3 regions of the Streptomyces sp. NPDC054047 genome follow, and region 2 is predicted to be linked to each of the others. Evidence: riboswitches for the same ligand, from Rfam matches in the RefSeq annotation. Region 2 holds a riboswitch; each other region holds the start of a gene.
What was found. Region 2 has a riboswitch for cyclic di-AMP ahead of ACZ6ZP_RS23740 (C40 family peptidase). Riboswitches for the same ligand answer to the same signal wherever they lie in the genome.
Positions count from the first base shown of each region.

Region 1: linked by a shared signal. The riboswitch ahead of ACZ6ZP_RS41900 (M23 family metallopeptidase) and the one ahead of ACZ6ZP_RS23740 (C40 family peptidase) in region 2 are both predicted to bind cyclic di-AMP.
Region 3: linked by a shared signal. The riboswitch ahead of ACZ6ZP_RS17280 (LysM peptidoglycan-binding domain-containing protein) and the one ahead of ACZ6ZP_RS23740 (C40 family peptidase) in region 2 are both predicted to bind cyclic di-AMP.

Region 1 covers NZ_JBVJKV010000019.1:103,327-107,593, forward strand. Annotated here, with positions in the region: gene ACZ6ZP_RS41885 (alginate lyase family protein) at 1-543, shown strand, start outside; tRNA gene ACZ6ZP_RS41890 (tRNA-Met) at 592-665, shown strand; gene ACZ6ZP_RS41895 (PP2C family protein-serine/threonine phosphatase) at 810-2,054, shown strand; cyclic di-AMP (ydaO/yuaA leader) riboswitch at 2,276-2,422, shown strand; gene ACZ6ZP_RS41900 (M23 family metallopeptidase) at 2,434-3,519, shown strand; gene ACZ6ZP_RS41905 (aldo/keto reductase) at 3,685-4,267, shown strand, end outside.
Region 2 covers NZ_JBVJKV010000006.1:304,015-308,281, forward strand. Annotated here, with positions in the region: gene ACZ6ZP_RS23725 (LysR family transcriptional regulator) at 1-565, opposite strand, end outside; gene ACZ6ZP_RS23730 (LysE family translocator) at 696-1,325, shown strand; gene ACZ6ZP_RS23735 (DUF6328 family protein) at 1,303-1,857, opposite strand; gene ACZ6ZP_RS23740 (C40 family peptidase) at 1,997-2,470, opposite strand; cyclic di-AMP (ydaO/yuaA leader) riboswitch at 2,474-2,637, opposite strand; gene ACZ6ZP_RS23745 (hypothetical protein) at 3,001-3,309, opposite strand; gene ACZ6ZP_RS23750 (ATP-dependent Clp protease proteolytic subunit) at 3,317-3,952, opposite strand; gene ACZ6ZP_RS23755 (amidase) at 4,170-4,267, shown strand, end outside.
Region 3 covers NZ_JBVJKV010000004.1:129,317-133,583, reverse strand. Annotated here, with positions in the region: gene ACZ6ZP_RS17300 (class I SAM-dependent methyltransferase) at 1-495, shown strand, start outside; gene ACZ6ZP_RS17295 (hypothetical protein) at 565-702, opposite strand; gene ACZ6ZP_RS17290 (hypothetical protein) at 764-919, opposite strand; gene ACZ6ZP_RS17285 (histidine phosphatase family protein) at 1,213-1,845, opposite strand; cyclic di-AMP (ydaO/yuaA leader) riboswitch at 2,428-2,584, shown strand; gene ACZ6ZP_RS17280 (LysM peptidoglycan-binding domain-containing protein) at 2,587-3,342, shown strand; gene ACZ6ZP_RS17275 (spermidine synthase) at 3,524-4,237, opposite strand.

The sequences.
Region 1 (4,267 bases), on a different contig from region 2:
GTCTTCCTCGACGACCACGAGTCCTTCGAGAAGGCGGTGACGCATTTCCGGACCCGCGTGCCCGCCTACTTCTATCTGGAGTCGGACGGCCCGCTGCCCGTATCGCCCGCGGGCAGCGACATCAACACCCCGGCGAAGCTCCAGAAGTACTGGTTCGGGCAGAAGACGTTCGCCGACGGGCTCTCCCAGGAGACCTGCCGGAACTTCAAGCACGCCAGCTACTCGCTCGCGGCCACCGCGCACATCGCCGAGACCGCCTGGCATCAGGGCGTCGACCTGTACGGCGAGGTCAAGGAGCGGCTGCGGGCCGCGCTCGAATTCCACTCCAAGTACCAGCGGGGCGCCAAGGCGCCGGACTGGCTGTGCGGCGGCAAGGTGCGGCGCGACATGGGGCCCGACACCGAGGTCGGTCTCAATCACCTGCGGGAACGGCTGAAGCTGGCTCTTCCGGAGACGGAGAGGTTCACGCACGAGCGGCGGCCCGAGGGGACGGACGATCTCTTCGTGGCCTGGGAAACGCTGACGCACGCCGAGAACGCGTGAACCGGTTCGCTTTCACTCCCCCTGATGGCGTAGAGTTGCATTCAACGGCGCGGGGTGGAGCAGCTCGGTAGCTCGCTGGGCTCATAACCCAGAGGTCGCAGGTTCAAATCCTGTCCCCGCTACTAAAGACCGAAGGCCCGGATCCAGAAATGGATCCGGGCCTTCGGTGTTTTCCGCCCCGGGGTGGTCCGGTCTCTCCATTAACCCGGTCGGCCCACACCGGTCGCCCCGTGCCGCCGCTCCGGGAACCCTGAATGAGCGTGGTCATGGATCTGGTCCTGGGCGCGGAATTCGGCAGGAGAAGACCGGTGGGGCAGCCAGGAGGAATCGGTGGCGGGGGCGGTGGCAAGAGTCCCGATGTCCGGCATGAGCGGGCGCTCGTGCGGGCCCTTCCGCTGCTGCTCATCGTCGCCGGGGTCGTCTACGACGTCTCGACCCCGCCCGCGTTCACCGCGGCGCCCCTCTTCACCGCCGCCCCGCTCATCGCCGCGCCCTTCTACTCGCTGATCAGCACCGCGCTCATCGGCTTCGGCTCCTGCGCCGCCGTGCTCGCCCTGCACTTCAAGACCAGCACCACCACCGACGTCGAGGCCGTCACCGAACTGATCACGGTGGTGACCGTCGCCGTGCTCGCCGTCCTCATCAACCGCGTCCAGCGCCGCAGCGACGAACAGTTGGCCTCCGCCCGCTCCATCTCCGAGGCCGCCCAGCGTGCCGTACTGCCGCAGCCGGACCCCCGGATCGGCGGTCTTGACATCGCGGCGCGGTACGAGGCCGCGGAGGCCGACGCGTTCATCGGGGGTGATCTGTACGCCGTGCAGGACACCCCGCACGGCGTACGCGTCATCGTCGGTGACGTACGCGGCAAGGGCATGGGCGCGGTGGCGGCCGTCGCCGTCGTCATCGGGGCGTTCCGGGAGGCCGCCGAGCAGGAGGCCACGCTGGAGGCGGTGGCCCAGCGCCTTGAGCGTGCGCTTGCTCGTGAGGGCACGCGGCGTGACGGGCTCGACGCCTTCGAGGGGTTCACCACCGCGGTCCTCGCGGAGATCCCGCACGGCGACGGTCTGGTGCGCCTCATCAACCGCGGGCACCCGGGACCGCTGCTCCTGCGCGGCGACGGACGGCTGTGCGTCCTGTCCGCCACCGAGCCCGCCCTTCCGCTGGGGATGGGGGATCTGGGCGCCTGGCCGGACCGTGCGGACGAGACGGAGTTCCCGCCGGGGGCGATGCTGCTGCTCTACACCGACGGGCTCTCCGAGGCGCGTGACGGCCGCGGCGAGTTCTACGACCCGGCCGTCCGGCTCGGCGGCCGCATCTTCCCCGGGCCCAATGGCCCGGACGCGCTCCTGGCCACGCTCACCGACGAGGTGCGGCGGCACACCGGGGGCGGCACGACCGACGACATGGCGCTGCTCGCGGTGCGGCGGCCGTTGGGGACGGGTGACGCCAGGGCCGGCGCGGAGGTCGACGCGGAGGCCGACGCGGGGGCCGAGGTCACGGGCCGTGACTGAAGGACACCACTCCGCATAACAACTGACGTACTGTCAAGGAAGTGTGAAGCTCCGGTGTGTGAAGAATCGGGGTCAACTCGCCCCGTTCCAGCCCTCCGTGTCCCATTAAGTACAGGCCAAAGCCGTTAACGATCAGTCGGAACGGCTTGGAATACGACCCCGCTGTCTATTAACGTTCGATAACGCAGCGCGGTCGTCCCAGCCGTCACTCGAGTCGGCTCCGCGCGCACGCGCCTAATCCCGAAAGGGAGCCGGGGAACCACTAATTGGGGTGAATCGGGCATCTGTGCATCCGTGCCAGATGTTCGTAGGAGACCTTCCTGCTCCGAACCCGTCAGCTAACCCGGTAGGCGAGAAGGAAGGAAAGGAGTGCGCCCCAGTGGCGTCCAACCGCCCTGCCCCCCAAGGCGCGTACGTACCGAATGACGACGACTTCGGTGGGTACGACGACAATTCCTGGGAGGAATGGAACCCCACCGAGGAGTCCATTCGTCCCGTCCGCGGCAGGCACCGCGTGCACAAGCGGGGCGGTGGCGGGCTCGCCCGCAGCTCCACGGTTCTCGGCGTAGGCGTCATCGCCGCCGTCGGCGCGGGCGGCATCGCCACCGCGCAGGGCGGCAAGCCCCCGGTGGCCATCGAGATGCCGGACCTCTCGGCCGTCACGGACTCGCTGCCGGAGGCCAAGTCGCTTCCGGGCGTGGGCTCCCTGATATCCGACGACTCGTCCGACGCGGCTTCCGCGGACGACGGCGTGACGGTCGCCGCAGCGCCCCTGAGCGCCGCCGGCATCAGCACCGCCGACGCCGAGCAGGGCACCACGGACGCCGGCGAGGCACTGCGGGCCCGCATCATGGAGCAGGCCGAGAACCAGCAGGACCAGGCGGACGACGCGGTCCAGAAGGCGGCCGAAGAGGCCGCCGTCAAGCAGGCCGCCGCACAGGCGGCGGCCGAGCAGACCGCGGCCGAGAAGAAGATCGCCGCCGAGAAGGCCGCCGCGAAGAAGAAGGCCGAGGCGGAGGCCAAGCGCAAGGCCGAGGCGGAGCGCCTGGCCAAGCTCGCCAAGAGCTACACCCTCCCCGTCGCCTCGTACACGCTCACCGGCACCTTCGGTCAGCCCGGCTCCATGTGGTCCTCCGGCTACCACACCGGCCTGGACTTCGCGGCGCCCACGGGCACGCCCATCAAGGCGATCCACTCGGGCACCATCAAGGAAGCCGGCTGGGCGGGGGCCTACGGCTACCGCACGGTCCTCGAACTCGACGACGGCACCGAGATCTGGTTCTGCCACCAGTCCTCGATGAGCGTCAGCGTCGGCCAGAAGGTCACCACCGGCGAGACCATCGGCCGCGTCGGCGCGACCGGCAACGTCACCGGTGCCCATCTCCACCTGGAGATCCACCCGGGCGGCGACTCCACCGGGGTCGACCCGGCGGCGTGGCTGCGCGGCAAGGGCCAGTCGATCTGATGTAGCCGCAGAACCCCGGCGGTCCTGGCGACAACCCCCCGACGCCAGGGCTGCCGGTTCGGCATGTCCGCGCTCCGCGCCCGCTCCCCGTTGCGCGTGTCCACCGAGTGGAACCGGCATCCCGTTGTACGGAATGCCGAGATCCGTAGGGGCGTTGAGCCCCGTATGACTTCTCTCCGCAAACTTGGCTCGTCCGACCTCGAGGTCTTCCCGCTGGCACTCGGCGGCAACGTCTTCGGCTGGACGGCCGACGAGGCGCAGTCCTTCTCCGTGCTGGACGCCTACACCGCCGCCGGCGGCAACTTCATCGACACCGCCGACGTCTACTCGGCCTGGGTGCCCGGCAACAAGGGCGGCGAGTCCGAGACCGTCATCGGCAGCTGGCTGGCCGCGCGCGGCAACCGCTCCGACGTCGTGCTCGCCACCAAGGTCGGCGCCCACCCCGACTACAAGGGCCTGTCCGCGAGCACCATCAAGTCCGGTGCCGAGGAGTCGCTGCGCCGCCTGGGCACCGACTACATCGACCTCTACTACACGCACTACGACGACCCGACCGTCCCGGTCGAGGAGATCATCGGCGCGCTCGACGAGCTGGTGACGTCCGGCAAGGTCCGCGCCATCGCCGCGTCGAACGTGACCGCCGACCGGCTCCAGGAGTTCCTGGACTTCTCCGACCGCGAGGGCCTCGCGCGCTACTCGGTGCTCCAGCCGCACTACAACCTCGTCTCGCGCGACACGTACGAGGGCA
Region 2 (4,267 bases):
GCCGCGACGAGGCGCTCGCGAGCGCGTGACCGGGCGAGGTCACCAGGACCAGCTCCTCGACCAGGATCGGCTCAGCGGTCACGGAGGCGGGCAGCGGCACCGGGTCCGCCGGCTCGTACGTGTGCGTGAGGGCCAGGTCGACCTCGCCCGCCGCCACGGCCGCGATGCCGAGCGGCGGTTCATAGCCCCGTACCGTCAGATCGACGTCCGGATGGGCGCGGCGGAACGCGGTCAGCGCGGGCGGCACCAGATGGATTCCGGCGGTGGTGAAGGTCCCCACGCTCAGCCTGCCCCCGGACAGGCCCGCCAGCTGGGCCAGTTCGTGCCGGGCCTGCTCCATCTCGTCCAGGACCCGGCGCGCCCGTGCCAGGAGCAGCTCGCCGGCGCCGGTCAGCCGCGCCCCGCGGTGGTGCCGGACCAGGAGCGCGGTGCCCGCCTCCCGTTCGAGCTTGGCCAGCTGCTGGGAGAGGGCGGGCACGGTGTAGCCGAGGCGCTCGGCGGCCCGGGTGATCGACCCGGCCTCGGAGACCGCCACCAGTGCGGCGAGCCGTGTCGGGTCGTACATGGTCGCTCCCGGTGCAGGAGCCGGCGGGCGGCGGGGGCCGTCCGACGGCGTGGGGCTAAACGTCTGCTTAAGGCAGACCCAGGATATTCCACATACCTGCTGAAGGCAGAAGAACGGCAGGCTGGGGGCCATGGACGCTCAACTGGTCGCCTTCACCGGAGTCGCCGCGGGCATGGTCGCCATGCCGGGCGCCGACTTCGCCGTCGTGGTGCGCAACTCCCTCGCGTCGCGCCGTGCCGGAGTCGCCTGCGCGATCGGCGTCGCGGGCGGGCTCCTGGTGCACACGGCGCTCGCGGTGGCCGGGGTCGCGGCGGTCCTCGCGGCCGTACCCACCCTCTTCCGGGCGCTACAGGTCCTGGGCGGTGCCTATGTGCTGTACCTGGGATACCGCGCGCTGCGGTCGGCGGCCCGGCCGGTGGCGAGCTTCGGGGCGCCGGACGGCGGGGAGCAGCCGGCGACCGGGGGCAGCCTGCGGCAGGGCTTCCTCACCAACGCCCTCAACCCCAAGGCGCCCGTCACCTTCCTCAGCGTGCTGCCCCAGTTCGTGCCCGCGGGCAGCCCAGCCATGCCCAGGACCCTGCTGCTCGCGTCGATCATCGTCGCCCTGGCCCTGGTGTGGCTCCCGGTCGTCGCGCTCCTGGTCGACCGGCTGGGGCACTGGCTGCGCAGGCCGCGTACGGCCCGCGCGATCGAGGGCGGCACGGGCGCCGCGCTGAGCGTCCTCGGCCTGGTGCTGCTCACCGAGGCCCTGTCGGCGTGATGTCGCCCGACGCGCCGGTGTCCGAGTCCTTGTTCTTGTCCCGGCCACGCACCAGGACGGGCAGCAGGCCCCAGAGGCCCGCGCACACCAGCAGCGTGCCCGCACTCGCGATGATCCCGCCGGTGCGGCCCACCGCCACGTCCACGACCAGGAGCACGGAACCGGCGAGCGCGAACACCAGGACCGCCATGCCGATGCCGGCCAGCCGGGACGACACCCGCACGATCCGCGGCTTGGAGTGCTGCCCGAACAGCGATCTGTGCACGGCGGCCGGCGCGGTGAACAGTGCGGCGGACAGGACGGCGAGCAGCAGCGTGGTGACGTACGTGGCGCGCTGCACCGTGTCGAGCGAGGGAAAGCGCTCGGTGAAGGCGAGCGTCAGCAGGAACGCGAAGAGGATCTGCACTCCGGCCTGCGTGACGCGCAGCTCCTGGAGGAGCTCGGAGAAGTTCCGGTCGGCGCGTTCCATCGGTGTCTCATTGCGTGCGTCGGACGACTCACCCGTGGAGCGGTAACCATTGTTTTCGGACATGGCGTCCGAGTATCCGCGTCGCCGCGCTCCACGCCTGGCGGGCGCGCCGACCAGAGGGCCGGTCGAGCGGCGGCAAGGGCCGTACGGCCCCTGCCGCCATCCTCCGACAGGTCTGCGATCGGCGGTCAGTGACGGGCGATCAGCGCACCCGGCCGTACGAGACGCTCTTCGTCCAGATCTTCTCGAGGCGCACGACGGTCCCCCTCTTGGGCGCGTGCCAGATCTTTCCCTTCCCGGCGTAGATGCCCACGTGGTAGACGCTCCGGCCGGAGCGGAAGAAGACCAGGTCGCCGCGGGAACGCTTCGACGCCGAGATGTGACGGGTCTTGTTGTACTGCTGCGCGGCGGTGCGCGGCAGCTTCTTGCCCGTGCGCTTGAACGAGTAGAGCGTCAGGCCCGAGCAGTCGAACCGGTTCGGCCCCGCCGCTCCGTAGCCATACGGAGAGCCCTTCTTGGAGGCAGCGATCTTGAGCGCTTTCGTCCCGTGAGTCGCGGCCTCTGCTTCCGACGTGAGCCCTGGGGCCACGAGGGTGCCGCCTACGACGGCGAGCGTGAGGGCCGATACGGAACCGGCCCTGGTGAGCAGCGACGGAACATGATTCAGCGCGGTCATGCGCAACCCTTCGTCAGCCGCCTGTGAAGGATGACCTGTCGGATTCGGGCTGACAAAGTTGCCCGGCCGCTGTGTGCGGCTTCACCCCAAGGGTCGTTGTCCGGACCTTCCGGACCGACCCGTCATGCCTGGGTCCTCCACTCCTGCCGATGCACCGATGTCGACCGGTCATCCGGGCGGCGGCAGGACTCGGCGTCCGCCCGGATCGCCCCGCCGCTGTGGCGGGGGCTTGTCGTCGGAAGGGATCTTGACCCGTCAAGGGGTCGAATTCCGAGCCGAAACGGCCTTTTATGAGGTTCCTCACGCCTGAACCGTTCGGGTGGACACGGTCGGATTCGGGATCGGACCGCGTAACCCGACGATCGTTCGACCAGCACCGGAACGAGGAATTCCGGCCATCGCGTACACATCTGACGCAACTGAGGCCAGCTCGAATTGGGAGGATCGTCTACGCCGAACGAGGTAGCCCGTTTGGTTCGTTTGAGCCGAACCCCGGACGGTTCGGACGTCAGTGCGGGGTTGACGGGCGCTCAGAACGCCGCCGGGGGCGGCACGGTGACCCGCCCCGCCCGGCGCTCCCCGTCCAGCACACGCAGCGCCCGGGCCAACGTCGGCGCGTGCACGGCGCTCTCGCCCCGCTGGTGCATGAGCGTCAGAGCGTCCCGCAGGGCGGTGGCGCTGCCGACCAGTGCCTGGGCGGCGCGCAGTCCGCCGTAGGTGTCCGAGGCGCGGGCGGGGTTGATCCGGCCCAGCAGGTCGACCACTTCGAGATACCGGTCGATCAACTCGCCCTCGGCGCGGGTGAGTGCGGGCAGCGGAGGAAGTTCGGGCGGCAGCATCGGCGGATCACCTCGCGTCCGGGGCGCGCAGGGACGACTTGCGGTTGGCGACGATCCGGTCCACCAGGCCGTAATCGACCGCCTCGGAGGCGGTGAGGATCTTGTCCCGTTCGATGTCGGCCGCGACGCGCTCCGGGCTCCGGCCCGTGTGTTGCACCAGCAGCTTCTCCAGTTTTGCGCGGGTGCGCAGGAGTTCGTCGGCCTGGATCGCCAAGTCGGTTGCCTGGCCGTGGATCGGCTCGGCGAGCGAGGGCTGGTGGATCAGCACCCGGGCGCCGGGCAGCGCGAACCGTTTGCCGGGGGTGCCCGCCGCGAGCAGGACGGCGGCCGCCGACGCGGCCTGGCCCAGACAGGTCGTCTCCACGTCGCAGCTGACGAATTGGATCGTGTCGTAGATCGCCGTCATCGCGCTGAACGAGCCGCCGGGGGAGTTGATGTAGAGCGAGATGTCGCGGTCGGGCGCCAGGTACTCGAGGTGCATGAACTGCGCCATCACGTCGTTGGCCGAGGTGTCGTCGATCGGTGTGCCCAGGAAGACGATGCGCTCGTCGAGCAGCTTCGAGTACGGATCGAGAGTCCGTTGCCCCGAGCCGGTGCGCTCGGTGAACTCGGGCAGGACATGGCGGGCGAACGGTCGGTTCATGGCACGTATCTCCTCTGCCGGGGTCGGCTGCTCCCCAAGGCTTCCTGTGAAAAATGTACAGGACGTACGTAACCTCGTGGCAGGGCGAGGAGAATGTTCGGGTGATCCGCCGGGGTCAGCAGTCAGCAGTTGGTCGCCAGTCGCCAGTCGCCAGTCGCCAGTCGCCAGTCGTCAGTCGTCAGCCGTCCCGAGCCGAAGGCGTCGTATGAGTCCTGAAATGAGCCCTGAAGCCAGCCAGGCTCCTCAAGTACCCCAAGTCCCCGAGGCCGCCGAACTCGTCCACCTCACCGCCCGCGAACTCGCCGCCAGGATCCG
Region 3 (4,267 bases), on a different contig from region 2:
GAACCGCTGGGGGTGCGCTACCAGATCGGTGACGTGGCCGAACTGCGGCCACTCGGCGCGCGCTTCGACATCGCGCTGGCCGTCCAGATGTTCAGCTACGCGGCGGACATCGCCACCACGGAACGCATGTGCCGCAACATCCACCGGAACATGAAGCCAGGCGGTGAGCTGTTCGTGCTCAACCAGTCGCCCGACTTCCGCTTCGACGGGCCGGGCCCGGACAAGTACGGCTTCCGCAGCGAGCTCACCGGCGACGAGGGCGGGACGGGGCCGCAGGTGAAGATCACGGCGCTGCTCGACCCGGGACCGGCCTCGTTCGTCGCCAACTTGCCGCGCCGCGAGGTCTACGAGAAGTGCCTTCAGGCGGCCGGGTTCAGTGACCTGGCCTGGGTGCCGCTGTCGGTGTCCGAAGCCGGGGTGCGCGAGTTCGGCGCGGAGCACTGGGCGGACTTCCACGCCAATCCCCCGCTGGAAATGCTGCGCTGCCGCGCCTGAGGGTCGCGCCGGTGGTCTGAGGCCGGGATCGCGGACGTGCAGCCGCCACGCGCGAGTGTCCGGTGCGGGCTACTGGCCTCCGGCGTCGGGCCCGACGGGCGTGTGCCTACGGTTGCGGAGCTCTTTGCAGAACTCCAAGCACACCCATACGCCCACGGCGGCGACGGTGAGCAGGACGGCCACGCCCAAGAGGAACGGGAGGATCATAGGAAGAGCCTATCCCGGCGCCGATGGAGCGACAGAACCGCCCTATTCTCGCGCCGCCCAGTCAGCTGGACTGCCGCCAGAGCGGTGCCTGTGACCGGCCTTGTTCCGCGGGCATCTCCCGGACCAGGTGGTAGAGGTTCTCGAAGTACGCCTTCCAGCGGTGGGGAAGCCCGGCCAAGCCGAGGGAGAGGCCGTAGGCGGGCAGTTCCTCGTGCACGACGCCGAATGTCTTCCCGCTCCACCCCTCGTACCCCTGCACTTCCCACCGCCACACCCAAGATCCAGGCCGGCCTCGCGGCCCTCGAAGGTGGAAGTACCGCGGCCGCCGCGCACGGCCCCGTAGGCAGCCCTGTGACAAGGGCTCGTCCGGTTGGCCTCAGCGAGTCAAAATGCCGTTACGCGCCACGCCCACGAGGATGCCGAACTGCAGGACCTGATTCACCGCTATGAGCTCGTGACAGGATCTTGCTGAAGCGGCCTGGTCGATGCAGCCGAGGCGATGGTTCACGGTTACGCGGAGTCGAGATGGCGCGTGTCGCCAAGGCTGACGACTTGGCGGTTGTGGAAGAAGTCGTCCTCGCGCAGTGTGGTGATGCTGCCGGGAGGGGCCCGAAAGCTGGCGTAACTGGCCGACTCGATCGGCATCTTGATCCAGGACGCCACGACGAAGGTCAGTGAGCCGCCATGCGTCACGATGATCTGGTGTTCGCGCGCACGCCGCAGGATCTCATCCATGGCCGCGTAGATGCGCTGCGCCCACTGCGCCTTCGTCTCGGCACCCTCCACGCCCTCGTCATGGTCCATCCGCTCCCCGACAGCCGGCGGCGGGACGAAACGCCGGTCCAGCCACTCCTGTGGCCTTCCCCCTGCCGCACCGTAGGACTTCTCCCGCAGCCTGCGGTCCAGGAACAGCTTCACGCCGAACAGTTCGGCTACCTCCTGGGCGGTTTGCCGGGTGCGCTGCAGATCCGAGGAGAACAGGTCGACCTCGGCGCCGTCCGGGATCACGCCCCGAAGCGCCTCGGCGATGGAAGCCGCCGCGCGGACGCCGGTGGGCGTCAGGCGGGAGTCGTGCCATCCGCCGACGACTCCCTCGACGTGGTGCGTCGCCTGTGGGTGGGTGACAACGTAAAGAGTGCGCACGAGAGCCTGCCCTTCGCTGCCTGGCCTCCCGGCCTGCCGGTCGCGGCCCGCTACCTTAACCAACGCGATCACGATCGAGCCTTCCTGAGTCACCTCCAGCAGATCGAGGGCATGGCGTTCCTGCGCCACTTCCGGGAGGCCGCGGTCGCGGTGGACCCGCGCATGGGCGGCCCTGGGAGGGGGGGACTCCCCTAGAGGCAGGCGAGATGTCCATCTTTGCGCGAGAAAGCTACTTCTTCAGCTCATTGGTGGCGTTTATAAAGCCCTGTCTGCATTGCTCAATACTCGTGCGAAATGGTGCACTCTGATACGCCATCGCGCCGCATTCCCAATCCATCCCTCATTCAGTGAAACGGGTCACACCAATGTTTGTGAGCCCGGGAGCCGCTGAGCGCGGTTTCGTTCTACGCAAGGAAAGTTGGGCTATTTGATCAAAGCGCGTGAGGGATTTTGATCATTGGGGAAGGGCTCCTCGCTTTCCCTATGCGAATTCGTGTCTTGTTCCTCGCCAGCCTTCTCGCTTAACGTCGCCATCAATCCGGATGGAACGCCGAATCCTGCCGCTGTCCGGAATCCCTCCCACCCACTCACTCACTTACGCACGGCAGGAGCGGGGGACCCAGGTAAGCCGCCGGTCCGGATTCCGGAACGGCTCGGGGTGAAGTCGCACGCCCAGTGCGACCGGACATCTCCCGTCCGAACCCGACAGCTCACCTCGTAGGCGACGGAGAGGAATTCGTCATGCCCGCAAAGGGAAAGCACCGCCGCCCCAAGTCCAGCAAGCTCACCCGGGGCATCGCCGCCGCAGGCACGGGCGGGGCCGTTCTCGTTCTCCCGGTGCTCGGCGCGACCGCCGCGAGCGCGGCGCAGGCCGCCCCGGCCGCCAAGCCCGCCGCAGCGCCGAAGACCTACGTCGTCGTCGCGGGCGACACCCTCTCCAAGATCGCCCGAGAGCACTCCCAGAGCGGCAGCTGGAAGGAGCTGTACGAGGACAACCGCAGCGTCCTCGGTGAGGCCCCGGGGCTGATCCACCCCGGTCTCAAGCTCACCATCGGCGAGAAGGCCCAGGCCAAGGACGCGGAGAAGTCGGCCGCCTCCAGGGCGTCCGCCGATCGGGCGGACCGCTCCGAGCGCACGGCCGCCGAGCCCGCCGCCGCCCCGGCGAAGAAGACGTACACGAACGACCTCGACGGCTGGATCAAGGAATCGCTCGACGTGCTGGCCCAGCACGGCATCCCCGGGACCTACGAGGGCATTCACCGCAACATCATGCGCGAGTCCTCCGGCAACCCGACGGTCACCAACAACTGGGACTCCAACGCCGCCGCCGGAACCCCGTCCAAGGGGCTCCTGCAGGTCATCGACCCCACATTCGCCGCGTACCACGTGCCCGGCACGTCGACGGACAGCTTCGACCCGGTCGCCAACATCACCGCCGCCTGCAATTACGCGGCCGACCGGTACGGCTCGATCGACAACGTGAACGGCCCGTACTAGGCCGCATCCCGTCTCGTCCGCTGTGAGCCCCGGCGCGCCATGCGTCCGGGGCTCAGCCCTGGACGACGACGGCCAGGATCTCATCTTTCGCTTCCCAGCCGCGGCGGGTCGCTTTTCTCGTGCAAAGCAGTCTCGAACTCGACCTCGGGGCTGCATGCTGAAGCGCCGTCATATAGCGCCCTTAGCCCGCCACATACACGGTGTTGGTGGCGGTCCCGCCTTGCAGGGGGTTGGGGAAATCGACGACGTGACTCGCCGTCTTCGGGAAGACCTCGGCGAGCACGGTGGTGAACTCCGCGTCGGGCGGGTCGTTCGACCACAGGGCGAAAACGCCTCCGGGGTGCAGCCGCCGGGCGAGGGCACGCAACCCCTTGGGCTCGTAGAGCGCCGCGTGGCTGGGGTGCAGCACATGGCGGGGCGAGTGGTCGACGTCGAGGAGGATCGCGTGGAAGCGACGGTCCGGCTCCTGAGGATCAAGGCCGTCGCCGCCGTCGCCGGCCAGCGCGAAGAAGTCGCCCTGGACCAAGCGGCATCGGGGGTCCGTCGACAGGCCGGTGCCCAGCGGCACGTATCCGCGCTCGTGCCACTCGATGACCTCACCGAGGGCCTCGATCACGGTCAGCGAACGCACCCGCCGGTCGTCGAGGACGGCCCGTGCGGTGTAGCCGAGACCGAGGCCGCCCACCGCGACATCCAGTTCGGTGTCCGGCAGTTGCTCGAGGCCGAGCCGGGTCAGGGCGATCTCACCCGCGGTGAAGAGGCTCGACATCAAGAACTCGTCCCCGAGCTTCACCTCGTACACATCGTCGCCCGACGCCGGGTCCCGCCGCCGCCGCAGGCTGATGTCCCCCATCGCTGTCGGCCGCCAGTCGATCTCCTCGAAGCGCATGCTCATCCATTCACCTTCCTGGGCGTTTCTGGGCGG